DNA from 2 places in the Secundilactobacillus sp. MJ173 genome. Region 2 is predicted to be linked to the other one. Evidence: predicted binding sites of a transcription regulator. Region 2 holds the regulator's gene; the other holds the start of a gene.

Region 1 (7,079 bases), on a different contig from region 2:
CACGACAAAATCCCCCCTATCATTAATTCCGTTTTCTCGTTGTTGATAATTATATTGGTTAGGTATGTTGATTGCAAGAATAGAAAACCGCACCTGGACAATGGCCGTGAGACTTAAATGAACGAGTTTCTTCAATCAATAACGATAACTTATCCCCCACTGAGGTGCAAGCCCCTTTGCCGTTTCTTAATTTAAAACATAAAAACGGTTCACCAGAAATAAAATATTCTGAGTGAACCGTAGTTGATGTCATTAGCTTACCAAATTGCGGCAAGCCATTACTGATCAGTAAGTATAATTGCAGGAGCTTTAGTCAGTAAGACCTTCAGCCTTCATCGTCTTAGCGACTTCTTCCATAGCTTCAGTCTCATCGTCACCATCAGCAGAGATAGTAACGTCAGTGTTTTGGCCAACACCTAATGACATGACACCCATGATGGACTTCAAGTTGATAGACTTCCCATCATACTCTAAGTTAATGTCTGAATTGAACTTGCTAGCTGCTTGTACTAACAGGGTTGCAGGACGGGCATGAATACCAGCTTCTGCGGTAATCCGAAAGTTGCGCTTTTCCATAATATATCGATCTCCTTTATCTGCTAAAAACAAATTGGGCTACTTTTCATTAGTTTCATAGGTACAGCTTTTATGAAATAAATAGAAAAACACCTTTACACTAAGAGTATCAATTTATCCAAGAAAATACAAGCCGTTGAGAAAAATAATCAACCGCTTACATTGTCTATTTACTGTGTTTGGTCATGGTCATAATGATAAATGATCTTACCGTTTTTCTCAGCGTTACCCACGATCCGCTTACGGGACTCAAATTGCATGTAGGCCGTTTGGAACGCCATGAACTCTGCTGGCTCAACTGTAAATTCATCTAGTTCGCCCGATTTTAGCTGCGCCATCAAATTGGCATAGTCTTCAGCCAAGGCTGTCACCTCCACAGCACGAAAAAATTTAGTCAACATATTGTACCATAACATCTAGGCTGAAGTCAGTTCTTAATAGAAGGCGTAAGCTGCTGAAAAAAATCATTTACCCGAAATTGCCGATTATTCAGTCAAACTGCTTGCAACATCAGCCAAAATGAAGTAAAACATAACTTGAGTTAGCACTCGAGTAGTGATGGTGCTAATTTTATCTCAGAGGTGCGAGCAAATGACTTGCGAAAACACTTGAATATTGTATAATATGTTTAAAGGTCAAGATTGGTCAAACTTTTGATCAGTGACTGATTTGACTACTTTAATAAGAGAGGAGTCAAGATATGCTGTGTCAGAATTGTCATCAACGTGAAGCGACGATTCATTTGTACCTGAATGTGAATGGTCAGCGACAGCAAGTTGATCTTTGTCAAAATTGCTATCAACTTCTAAAAAATCAGCAGAATAACTCTAATCCTGGAAATGGAGGCGCACAAATGGCACAAGATCCATTTGGTTTTGGTAACCTAGATGATATTTTCCGCGCCATGCAAGGCGGTAACCCTAATGGCAATCCTCAAGGCTATCAGCAACAAGTACCACCTACACAACCAAGCGGTCCCCGTAACGGCGGTGGCCAAAATGGTAATGGCAACGGTGGCCTACTAGGACAATACGGGTTAGACCTCACCCAATTAGCCAGTGAAGGCAAGATTGATCCCGTGATTGGCCGTGATCGTGAAATTTCTCGCGTCATCGAAATTTTAAATCGACGAACCAAAAACAACCCCGTTTTAATCGGTGAAGCCGGTGTTGGTAAAACGGCGGTGGTTGAAGGCTTAGCTCAAAAGATCGTCTCCGGTGACGTACCACAAAAACTACAAAATAAGAAGATTATCCGTTTTGACGTGGTTTCCCTGGTTCAAGGAACTGGTATCCGTGGTCAATTTGAACAACGGATGCAGCAGTTAATGAAGGAAGTTACCGATAACCCTAACGTCATCCTCTTTATCGATGAAATCCACGAAATCGTGGGTGCTGGTAATGCTGAAGGCGGTATGGATGCTGGTAACGTCTTAAAACCAGCCCTTGCCCGTGGCGAATTCCAGTTAGTCGGTGCGACAACTTTAAATGAATACCGTGATATTGAAAAGGACCAAGCACTGGCTCGTCGTTTGCAGCCTGTTACTGTAAACGAACCTTCTCCTGAAGAAGCCGTTAAGATTTTAAAGGGTATCCAGAAGAAATACGAAGACTATCACCACGTCCACTATACGGACAGCGCGCTTGAAGCAGCGGTTAAATTATCTGATCGTTACATTCAAGACCGTTTCTTACCTGACAAGGCCATCGACTTACTTGATGAATCAGGTTCTAAGAAGAATTTGACCATTAACGTGGTTGATCCAAAGACCATCGATGATAAAATCAAGTCGGCTGAAGATCAAAAACAGGCCGCTTTAAAACAGGAAGACTACGAAAAAGCCGCTTATTACCGCGATCAAGTTAACAAACTTGAAGAAGCTAAAAAATCACAAACCGGTACCACTTCTTCCGATGACGAACCACAAGTTACCGAGGAAGATATGCAGCGAATTGTTGAAGAAAAGACGGGCATTCCAGTCGGTGAACTTCAAAACAAGGAACAGCAGCAGTTACGTGACTTGGGCAGTTCATTAAAGAGCCACGTGATTGGCCAAGACGATGCCGTAGACAAAGTATCCCGAGCCATTCGTCGTAACCGAATCGGTCTCAATGGAACTGGTCGCCCAATTGGCTCATTCCTATTCGTTGGACCTACTGGTGTTGGTAAAACTGAGTTGGCTAAGCAACTAGCCCGTGAACTTTTCGGTTCAACGGAGGCTATGATCCGGTTTGACATGTCTGAGTACATGGAGCCGCATTCAGTGGCTAAGCTGATTGGTTCGCCTCCTGGCTACGTTGGTTACGAAGAAGCTGGTCAGTTGACTGAACAGGTTCGTCGCCACCCTTACAGCTTGATCCTACTGGACGAAGTTGAAAAAGCCCACCCAGATGTCATGCATATGTTCTTGCAGATCTTGGATGATGGCCGTTTGACTGATTCACAAGGCCGGACGGTTTCCTTCAAGGATACGATCATCATCATGACCTCTAACGCCGGTTCTGGCGATGCTGAAGCAAGCGTTGGGTTTGGTGCTGAAGTTTCTGGCAAGACCCACTCCGTTCTTGATCAATTAACCAACTACTTCAAGCCTGAATTCTTGAACCGGTTTGACGACATCATTGAATTTAACTCCCTCACTAAGGAGAACTTGATGAAGATCGTTGACCTCATGATTACTGATGTTAACGGTATGCTTGCTAACCAAGGCCTGCACGTTCACGTGACTGAACCCGTTGAATCAAAACTTGTGGAATTAGGTTATGATCCAGCCATGGGTGCTCGACCACTGCGTCGTGTGATTCAAGAACAAATAGAAGACCGGATTGCCGACTTCTACTTGGAACACAGTGACGTTAAGAATTTAGTGGCGAAGATTGAAAATGGTGACATTACGCTTGCTGAGGAATCACCAGCTGCACCTGCAACTAGTGAAAACAAGACTAAGAAGTAATGTCTAATGAGAGCTCGACTATCACTTATCTGGTAGCCGAGCTTTTTTGTATTCTCAACAACCAATATCTCCGCGAAACCGTTTCCGCAACCTAACAGTTGGGGTATACTAGAGGTAACGTTACATTGAGAGGAGGATCTGCATGGCTTTTTTTGATCGACTACGAAAATTAATGACTAAAAATCGACCACGAACCCCCTCTCGCCGGAGAAAAACAGTTTCACCAGAGAAACCCGCCCTAAGAAACAGACGTATTGGTGTTAAGTCAGCTCATCAGCTAACTATTCAAGCCAGCCCTGAGACGAGCACTTCTGAATTAGATTCCGCTGCAGAGGTAACTTCCGAAAAAACGGTTAAATTCCAACCAGCATCCGCAGTAATGCTAATTTTGTATCTGGATGATCAAAATCAATCACTAGCAAAACCCCAGTGGCTCAATGGCCAATTGGGTGAAAAAATCCACTTTAGCCCTCGTCATATCGAAAATTATCTGCTATTTCATATCATCGGCTTTACCACTGTATTTAACAGCCCATATCGCATCATGACACTGCAGTACACTAAAAAACTGGGTCACCCGGTGATCATGTATTCCGTTGACTACGATACCCGAGAAATGATTGCGCCACCGGTTATCCAAACTGGTGCTGTTAATCAACCTTTCGCCTTTAGTACAGCAGTCGTTGAAGGCTTTCACTTGATCAAGGCCAGTCGCTCGCTCACGGGACATTTTACTGAACAAGCACAGACCATCATCGTCATGCTACGCCGTAACACTTGGACAGCTGTTCAACGAATCAGTATTTTCGTTAAATTACTAGCTGATACTCGAATCTTAAATCAGCCAGATGGCGACATGTATGGCTACGAATTCCCGAAGAATTCAGTTTGGCGCGCGTTTATTCGGATCAACACTCAAAACGGTGAAACCTGGTTCAATTTGGGTGGTCCGCAATGGATCAATGGAAAAAACGTCACCCAGACTGAACGGCCAGAAAATCAACAAATTGTCCAACGTACCCCCATAAACTTTACACCGATTAAACAAGCTGCTGTCATCGATTTTGTTGCCGGTCATTCGCTGCACACTTACGACCGGCCAAATGGTCAGGCAGTGAAGCTAATTGCGGATGGTACAAAAGTTCAAATTACTGGTGAATACACTGATACTTATCAGCTTAAATGGTACCAGATGGCCGATGCTACGGTCATTCGGGCTCAGTACGTTAAATTATTATAATGATATAAAATACACCACGATGCCAGCCAACGCTTCACTGACACCGTGGTGTATTTAATTACTCTTCATCTAAGACCATCGGTGATTTGAATTTTAACAGTTGCAGCCGTTTATTGATCTCAAGCACACAGCTCGGGATAAAGATGGCGATGAGAATCACTAACCAGTTGATTGCTGGCAATGTGGTTAACTGGAACGCGTCTCGTAACCACGGAAAGACCGCTGTACTCACAACAAAGCTGGCTGCCAGCAACACGCCGACGTTCAACGCTGGATTACGGCGAACCCCTTGCCATGACAAGAATGAACGTTGCTTGATCGGATAAATATCAATCATGGATCCCAATGCTAGAGTGAAGAACAGCATGGTCATCCCAACTGCCGGGTCATTATTAGCAAGTCCGAAACGACCAAGGCTATAGACACCCAGAGTCAAAACAATAAACGTTGCCGTCCGAACCGCTACTCGTTGACCTAAACCATCCGCAAAAATACTGGTTTTTCGGCTGATTGGCGGCCGTTTCATGTTCCGTGCTTCGGCTGGTTCACGGCTGAGGTAGAATCCTGGAATGCCATCCGCCAACACGTTGATCAGCAATAACTGTTCTGCAATCAACGGTGCACCCCAGCCAATCCCAACCGCAAAAATCATGAGGAAAATTTGAGCGAAGTTAACACCAATCAAGAATTCCACTGCTTTTAGGATATTTTGATAAACGGCTCGACCCGTGGAAACCGCGGCAACGATCGTTTCAAAGTTATCATCCGTCAGAATCATATCACTGGCATTTTTGGAAACTTCTGTCCCGGTAATGCCCATGGCAACCCCCACATCTGCAGCCTTCAATGCAGGTGCATCATTGACGCCATCACCCGTCATGGCTACTGTTGCACCCTGTTGCTGCCACGCCTTAACGATTCGAATCTTATCTTCAGGGGAGACCCGCGCATAGACACTGATGGCATCAATCTGATCAGTGAGTTGCTGATCTGTCAGTTGTCGTAATGCCGCCCCCGTTATCACCTGGTCACCAGCACGTAAAATACCAATTTGCTTGGCAATGGCCTTCGCAGTTTCAAGGTGATCACCAGTAATCATGACCGTCCGGATTCCCGCCTCAGCAGCCTGTGCAACTGCCGCAATAGCCGTTTCCCTTGGCGGATCGATCATGCCAATCAGCCCAGCGAAAATTAAATCTTGCTGCAAGTCTTCGATTGGTGTATCCGGCATCGTGTCGAAGTATTTATAACCCACTGCCAGTACCCGCAACGCATTGTGAGCAAAGCGATCATGTATCTGATTCATTTTGGCTTGCTCACTAGCCGTTTGTTTAAGGGGCAAACGGTCGATTGCTCCCTTCACGATGAGTAATCCCCTACCATCTGGCAACTGATGAAGTGTAGCCATGGTTTTCTTCGTCGAATTAAAGGGGTCTTCAGCCACTCGGAGCGCATCACGCTCAAAGTTGGCTCGCGTGAGCCCCTCAGAGGCCAACCAACGAACGATGGCGAGTTCAGTGGAATCGCCAATTTCTACCCATTCGTCATTCACCTTTTCGCGGGTAGCATTGGTTGCTAACCCCATTAATTGCATCAGAGTTTTGGTTTGCTCCTGAAGCGGCCCACTCCCCACCGCTGTGGGCTCTGAATCAAATACCGACCATGCCTGTGTAACGGTCATCTGATTTTGCGTCAGCGTCCCCGTCTTATCGGAGGCAATCACGTTCACGCCACCAATCGTTTCAACTGCATCTACCCGACGCATGATGGCGTGCTGCTTAGCCATCGCTCCAACTCCGTGAGATAAACTGATAGTCACGATAATCGGCAAGGTTTCAGGCACCGCTGCCACAGCCAAAGAGACCCCGATCATTAAGGCATCCGTTAGTGTATCTCCCTGGAAAAAGAGCCCTAAAATGGTGATAATAATGCCACCTACGACTGCCACTGCCGTCAGTCGACTAGAAAGCTGATTCAGCCGTTTTTGCAATGGCGTTGTGCGTGCCTTTGTTCGGTTCAGCATGCCTGCAATACTCCCGATTGCCGTGTCCATTCCAATGGCGGTAACCACCATCACTCCGGTTCCCTGCGTCACACCCGTTCCAGAAAAAGCTTCGTTAACGCGGTCACCGATTTCAGCTGCTTCTGCCACTGGCTCAGCCGTTTTCTTCACCGGCTCGCTTTCACCTGTTAAGACAGCTTCATCGATTCGTAGATCGGTCGCTTCAACCAAGCGGCCATCCGCTGGAATCTGATTACCTCCTGACAGTAAAGCGACGTCACCAACCACTAGGTCAGCCGCATCGATAA
Region 2 (7,079 bases):
TCTTGAGCTTGTTGATAAAGTTTAACTGAAAGGTCTTGGACGATCTTGTTCAAGTCATCCTTCTTAGTCTTCATTTCTTCGACGTTGTTATCATCTTGAGCCTTCTTAAGTGCATCACGTGCATCCTTGGCTTTTTGAATTTCGTCGTCTGAAACTTTGCCCTTAACTTCGTCCAAAGTCTTATCAACCGTGAAGAGTAATTGGTCAACTTCGTTCTTCAAGTCAGCCTCTTCCTTACGCTTCTTGTCGGCTTCTTCGTTTTCTTGAGCTTCCTTCATCATCTTGTCGACTTCTTCGTCTGACAGACCACCGGAACTCTTGATGGTAATCTTTTGTTCCTTACCAGTACCCTTATCCTTGGCTGAAACGTTAACGATACCGTTCCGGTCAATGTCAAAGGTAACTTCGATCTGAGGAACACCACGAGGTGCAGCTGGAATGTCAGTCAGTTGGAAATTACCCAAGGTCTTGTTGTCAGCAGCCATTGGCCGTTCACCTTGCAGCACGTGAATATCAACGGCTGGTTGGTTGTCAGCGGCAGTACTGAAGACTTGTGACTTGCTGGTTGGAATCGTTGTATTACGGTCGATCAACTTAGTGAAGACACCGCCCATGGTTTCAATACCAAGTGAAAGTGGCGTAACATCAAGCAAAACAACGTCCTTAACATCACCAGTTAAGACACCACCTTGAACAGCGGCACCTAAAGCAACGGCTTCGTCAGGGTTGATTGAGTGGTTAGGTTCCTTGCCAGTCCACTTCTTAACAGCTTCTTGAACAGCTGGAATCCGAGTAGAACCACCGTTTAAGATGACAACGTCAAGGTCGTCAGCAGATAACTTAGCGTCCTTCAAGGCGTTTTCAACGGGGATTCGAGTCTTTTCAACTAAGTCAGACGTTAATTCGTTGAACTTAGCACGCGTCAACGTGGTCTCCAAGTGAAGAGGGCCGTTATCGCCAGCAGAGATAAATGGCAGGCTGATTTGAGTTTCAGTCACACCTGACAAATCCATCTTAGCCTTTTCTGAAGCTTCCTTCAGACGTTGCATCGCCATCTTATCCTTAGAAAGATCAATGCCGTTATCAGCTTTGAATTGTTCGATCAACCAGTTCATGACACGCTTATCGAAGTCATCACCACCAAGGTGAGTATCACCATTAGTAGAAAGAACATCGAACACACCGTCACCTAAATCAAGGATGGAAACATCAAAGGTACCACCACCAAGGTCGTAAACCAAGATCTTTTCATCAGCATCCTGCTTATCAAGCCCATAGGCTAATGAAGAAGCGGTTGGTTCGTTGATGATTCGCTTAACTTCCAAGCCAGCAATCTTACCGGCATCCTTAGTGGCCTGACGCTGAGAATCGTTAAAGTAAGCTGGTACAGTGATAACCGCTTGGGTTACCTTGTCGCCAATATAATCTTCAGCAAAGTCTTTGATGTACTGCAAAATGTAAGCAGAGATTTGTTCTGGTGTGTAGTCCTTACCTTCAATGTTAACTTTGTAGCCGGCTTCACCCATGTGACTCTTAATTGAAGAAACCGTGTTGGGGTTAGTGATTGCTTGACGCTTAGCTACGGCACCAACGGATGGTTTGCCATCTTTGAACGCTACAACTGAAGGAGTCGTACGGCCACCTTCTGGATTAGGAATAATTTTAGGTTCTTTACCTTCAAGAACAGCGACTGCTGAGTTTGTAGTCCCTAAGTCAATACCAATAATTTTATTACTTGCCATGAATAATTTACCCTCTTTGTTTTAAGTTTGATTCAAGCGATTGCGTTATTATTGCGCGACCATGACCATTGCTGGACGAAGAACCCGATCCTTCAAACGATAACCTTTTTGCAGAACCTTGGTAACGTGATCTTTTTGATCATCTGACTCTGCTGGAACCGTCTGAACAGCTTGGTGAATATTAGGATCGAACTTCTCACCTTCAGCCTTGATTTCAGTGACACCATTACTGGTTAACGCATCCATCAAGTGCTTTTGAACCATTTCAATTCCCTTTTTAAAGGATTCAGCCTGTTCACCTTCAACTGGCGTACTCAGTGCACGTTCCAGATTATCCAGTGCCGGCAAAATATCATGTGCTAATTGCTGACCATCATACTTGATCAAAGCTGCCTGATCCTTTTTATTGCGATTCTGAATATTTTGAATCTCAGCTTCAGCACGCAAGTATTGATCAGAAGTCTTATCAAGCTGCTTTTGTAAGCTATCGACTTGTGCCAGCGCTTTTGCTAAAGCATCGTCAGTCGCAGGCTTCTTATCCTCTGCCGAAGTAGCTTTGTCTGCTGACTCAGCTGCATCGGTCTTTGGCTGTTGCTCGTTACCCTTTGCATTGTCGGCGGGCTGCTGTGTGTCTTTTTGCTCGTCCGTCTTGTTGTTTGCTGCTTGGTTTTCCTTATCTTCAGCCACTATAACACCCCTTTACTACTGATCAAAATAGCGATAATAATCAATGAGTCGTTGCGCTAGCTCCTGCCGGAAAGCACCGACTAAACCAATCATCCGTGAATATGGCATCCGCGTTGGTCCCAATAAGGCAATCACGCCTTTACCATGATCACCGGCCTCATAGGTTGCCGTAATCAAACTATAATCCTTTAAGATATCATTGGTCATTTCACTGCCAATCTTCACCTGAATGTGATCAGATGGCTGACCTAAAACATCTGCCATATCATCACTGTGATCCATCAAGGTGTACAACGATTTCAATTCATCCACGTCATTATTGTCGGAAAAGCTTAACAAGTTAAGACGACCACCAACGTAAAACCGCTCTTGAGCGGCCTTGGTTAAGACATCGCCAAATACCTTTAAGAAGCCTTCAGGTTGCTGTAAATAGTTGGCAACTTGCATAGGAATGTCAGACTTCAATGCCTCCAGCACCTCGTCTAACGGCTTACCGATCAACTGATCATTGATCAGACGAACAACAGCTTCAAGCTGGTCACCGGTGATCTTCGTGGTAATGTTAAACGTTTGTGATTCAACATCACCGTTATCAGTGACCAAAACGGCCATGACTTGTCGTTTTCCCAACGGTACCAGCCTAAAACCGCTTAGCCGGCTTTGTTTATGCTCCGGCTTAAGTGAAAAAGCGGTATACGACGTCAAATTGGATAAAATTTTTGCCGATGTTTCAATGATCTCGTCAATTTTTAAAAACTGACCTTCGAGTGAAGACTTAATGATATCAATGTCATTGGCTTTGATCGGATCCGGCTGAACCAAATGATCCACGTAATAACGATATCCCTTTACTGAAGGAATTCGACCGGATGAGGAATGGGTCTTCGCAATCAACCCTAGTTCTTCCAAAGCGGCCATTTCGTTACGCACGGTTGCTGAGCTGACATGCATCGGTAGCTGTGCTGCTAGCGCCTTAGAACCCACAGGAACGCCACTGCTCGTATAATCGCGAACAATCGCTTTTAAAATCATATTCTGTCTGTCCGTTAACGTGATCATCACCTCTTTTTAGCACTCAGGTTACCCAAGTGCTAAGACACATATATAATGTATCAAACGCTGTTTTTTAAGTCAAGCATTCAGCTAACATTTTTAGCAATTAATTCATTCGAGTGCTAATTTGGTGATGGGATGTGCCTTAAAATAGCTTTTGGTGTCTTCCGCATCCTGATTTAGTTGGTGAACTAACCCTTCAACGGAATCAAATTTAACTTCACCACGCAAACGATAGTCCCATTCTACGGTCACGATTTCACCATAAATGGCTTCATGAAAATCGAGTAAGTATGCTTCAACCGTCACCGGACGACCCTCACCAAAAGTGACGTTGCGACCGATAGACGTCATAGCAGGATGCCACTGACCGTTAACTTTGACACGAGTGACGTAAACCCCGATACCCGGCAGCCAGTATTTGGCATCATGACTGACATTAGCGGTCGGAAAGCCCAGGGTTCTTCCCCGCGCTTCACCGTGCATCACTGTGCCAACGGTTTGATAGCGATAACCTAACAGACTATTCACCGTTTTGATATCTCCCTGATCCAGGTTGTGACGAATTCGTGAGGAACCAATTTTTTGTGCTTGAAGTTCCTTTTCACCCACCGTGACGATTTCAAAACGACCCTTCGCATACTCTGGCAGTCGTGCCATGGTTGCAATTTCTTTCGGTCCATAGGTATGGTCATAACCCGCCACCACGACCTGGGCATGAAAGGCAATCAGATAATGGTCCACAAATTCCTGCGGTGTTTGAGCGGCATACTGGCTGGCAAAGTTAATCTGATAAACAATGTCGACACCGAGTTGCTCAAATAACGCCATCTTTCGATCATCAACGGTCAAATAGCGATTTCGTTCTGGACTTAATTTTTGATAAACCAATGCTGGATGGTGATCATAAGTCAAAACGGCTAATGCCACCCCCCGTTCATCTGCAATGCTGCGAGCACGATTGATCACCGCCTGATGACCAAGATGAACACCATCAAAGAAGCCCATTGCCAAAACAACCGGCTCGTCAACGACGTCAGCGGCTGCTAATGGATGATGAATTTTAATTACTCGCATATTATTGTCCCAACTTTCTACTTAGTACTAAACATTTTTAACGGCTTATAACGGTTGTTAACCCGCTGATACAGACACTTGATCTGTCCTTGATACTTCAGTGATATCACTGGTGCATCAGAGTCGACCTCATCTGGTAAAAGCCAGACGCCATTTTTGACAACGGCCCACGTTTCATCAGTAATTTCAACCGTCGGATACTGCGTCAGCACCCGATCAATCGGGTAGAGAAAATCAACTGCATCGTCAGCGACTTGCTGTCTGAGATCTGCCAACGATACCGTTTCACTAATGGTAAAGCCACCACTTTCAACTCGTGTTAGCGAAGACATCACAGCTGGTAATCCCAGTTCAGTACCAATTTGGACAGCTAAAGTCCGCACGTAAGTCCCCTTGGAGCAGGTCACTTCAAAATCAAAACGCTGGGTGCCTGTTGCAGCATCGAACTGGCTATCACTAGTCCGCTTGAATGACTTAATCGTCACGGTTCTTACGGGGCGTTCGACACTTTGACCAGCACGGGCATATTCATACAGCTTTCGTCCATTCACTTTTACAGCTGAATACATGGGTGGCACCTGAGAGAGCTCTCCCACCATCCCCGCCATAATGGCATCGATTTTTTCATCAGAGACCGGGTCAGTCATGGTCACCCGCTTGACCTCAGCGCCATCCAAATCTTCTGTTTCGGTAGCAAGCCCCAACGTTACGCTACCCTGGTAAACCTTTTTATGCGTCATTAAATAATCGACAACTTTTGTCGCGCTACCCACACAAATCGGTAAGACGCCATCTACATTGGGATCCAGCGTACCAGAATGACCAACTTTTTTCATGTGAAGAATTTGACGTACGTGATTCACACAGTCATGACTTGTCATGCCGCGCTCTTTATATAGTGGAATAATGCCATCCATTATAACCGCTCCGTTTCCTATAAACTGTCTAACTTTGTTATTATATCACGTGAAGTGACGATACCGACACGAAAAAAGCCGTCCGCAGAGTTTCCACGGACGACTTTTTAATTACAGATTGGAATCTTCTCGATGTAACTTGTTGAGTAACTGATCGATATGACTCCCATATTGGACGGATTCATCTCGCTCGAATGTGAGTTCCGGTACCTTGAAAATATTCAAGCGGGAACTTAATTCGCTACGAATCAGGCCGGTCGCTTTGGTTAATCCTTGAGCCGCCTTTTCACCATCAGAAGCTTTTTCAGACAAAATACTGTAGTAAATTGTTGCTTGCTGATAATCGCCGGTGACGACAACACCTGTAACGGTAATGTCTTGTACTCGTGGATCGCGAACCCGTTTCAGTAAGATATCATTGACTTCTCGCTGAATTTCTTGTTCAAGCCGTCCTACACGATAATGTGCCATTTATCTAACACCTCGTTAGCTCTCTATTCTATTGGAACTTCCTTCATGACATAAGCTTCGATAACATCGCCGACTTTAATGTCGTTGTAGTTTTCGATGGTCAATCCTAATTCATGACCCTGCTTAACATCGTTAACGTCATCCTTAAAGCGCTTCAAACTGCCTAGCTTACCTTCGTAAACAACCACTGAGTCACGGATCAAGCGAACATCGCTGGTACTTGAAATATGACCATCAGTCACCATTCCACCGGCAATCGTCCCAACTTTAGAAGCCTTGAAGATATCTCTGACTTCAACTTCACCAATGACTTCTTCTTTATAAGTTGGTTCAAGTTTACCCTTCATAGCGTGTTCGATTTCATCGATAGCGTTATAGATAACTCGGTGCAAACGAATATCCACGTTGTCTTGGTCAGCTTGTGACTTAGCTTGCGGTGTTGGTCGAACGTTGAAGCCAATGATGATGGCGCTACTTGCTTCAGCCAGCGTCACATCACTTTCATTGATCGCACCAACGGCGGTATGAATGATGTTCACACGAACACCCTCAACTTCAATCTTCTTCAGACTGTTAGCCAGTGCTTCTACGGAACCTTGAACGTCAGCTTTAATAATGACATCGACTTCCTTCATTTCCCCTTCTTTCATGGTATCGAAGAGGTTATCAAGGGTCACCGTGTTCTTAGAGCGACGTTCTTCCATCAACGCGTTCTTAGCCCGTTCCTCACCAGCTGCACGAGCGGTCTTTTCGTCATCGAAGACAACGAAGCGATCACCGGCTTCTGGCACGTCACTTAAACCAGTAATTTCAACTGGTGTCGATGGCAAGGCTTTCTTGATTTCCTTACCGCGTTCGTTTTCCATTGTCCGAACCCGACCGAAAGTATTACCAACCACGATTGGGTCACCAGTATGCATGGTCCCTTGTTGAATCAGCAAGGTTGCAACAGAACCTTTACCTTGATCCAACTTAGCTTCAATAACTGATCCAGCAGCGTTTTGTTGTGGATTAGCCTTTAATTCCATCACTTCAGATTGTAACAGGATCATGTCCAGCAGTTCATCAATGTTCTTGCCGAACTTAGCTGAAATCTGAACGAAGATCGTGTCGCCACCCCAGTCTTCAGGAA

What was found. The regulator HrcA, encoded in region 2, represses chaperone genes, less so after heat shock. The targets are predictions, from matches to a motif close to TTAGCACTCNNNNNNNNNGAGTGCTAA.
Region 1: AC6H04_RS10310 (ATP-dependent Clp protease ATP-binding subunit) is a predicted target of HrcA. The motif match lies at 1,118-1,144, and genes of this name have one in related genera.

Annotation. Positions count from the first base shown of each region.
Region 1 covers NZ_BAAKGN010000064.1:43,600-50,678, forward strand. Annotated here, with positions in the region: gene AC6H04_RS10295 (glycosyltransferase family 4 protein) at 1-3, opposite strand, end outside; gene AC6H04_RS10300 (phosphocarrier protein HPr) at 310-576, opposite strand; gene ykzS (protein YkzS) at 747-938, opposite strand; gene AC6H04_RS10310 (ATP-dependent Clp protease ATP-binding subunit) at 1,277-3,529, shown strand; gene AC6H04_RS10315 (MucBP domain-containing protein) at 3,672-4,769, shown strand; gene AC6H04_RS10320 (cation-translocating P-type ATPase) at 4,828-7,079, opposite strand, start outside.
Region 2 covers NZ_BAAKGN010000013.1:17,737-24,815, reverse strand. Annotated here, with positions in the region: gene dnaK (molecular chaperone DnaK) at 1-1,742, opposite strand, end outside; gene grpE (nucleotide exchange factor GrpE) at 1,791-2,429, opposite strand; gene hrcA (heat-inducible transcriptional repressor HrcA) at 2,445-3,488, opposite strand; gene ribF (riboflavin biosynthesis protein RibF) at 3,594-4,559, opposite strand; gene truB (tRNA pseudouridine(55) synthase TruB) at 4,577-5,476, opposite strand; gene rbfA (30S ribosome-binding factor RbfA) at 5,588-5,947, opposite strand; gene infB (translation initiation factor IF-2) at 5,971-7,079, opposite strand, start outside.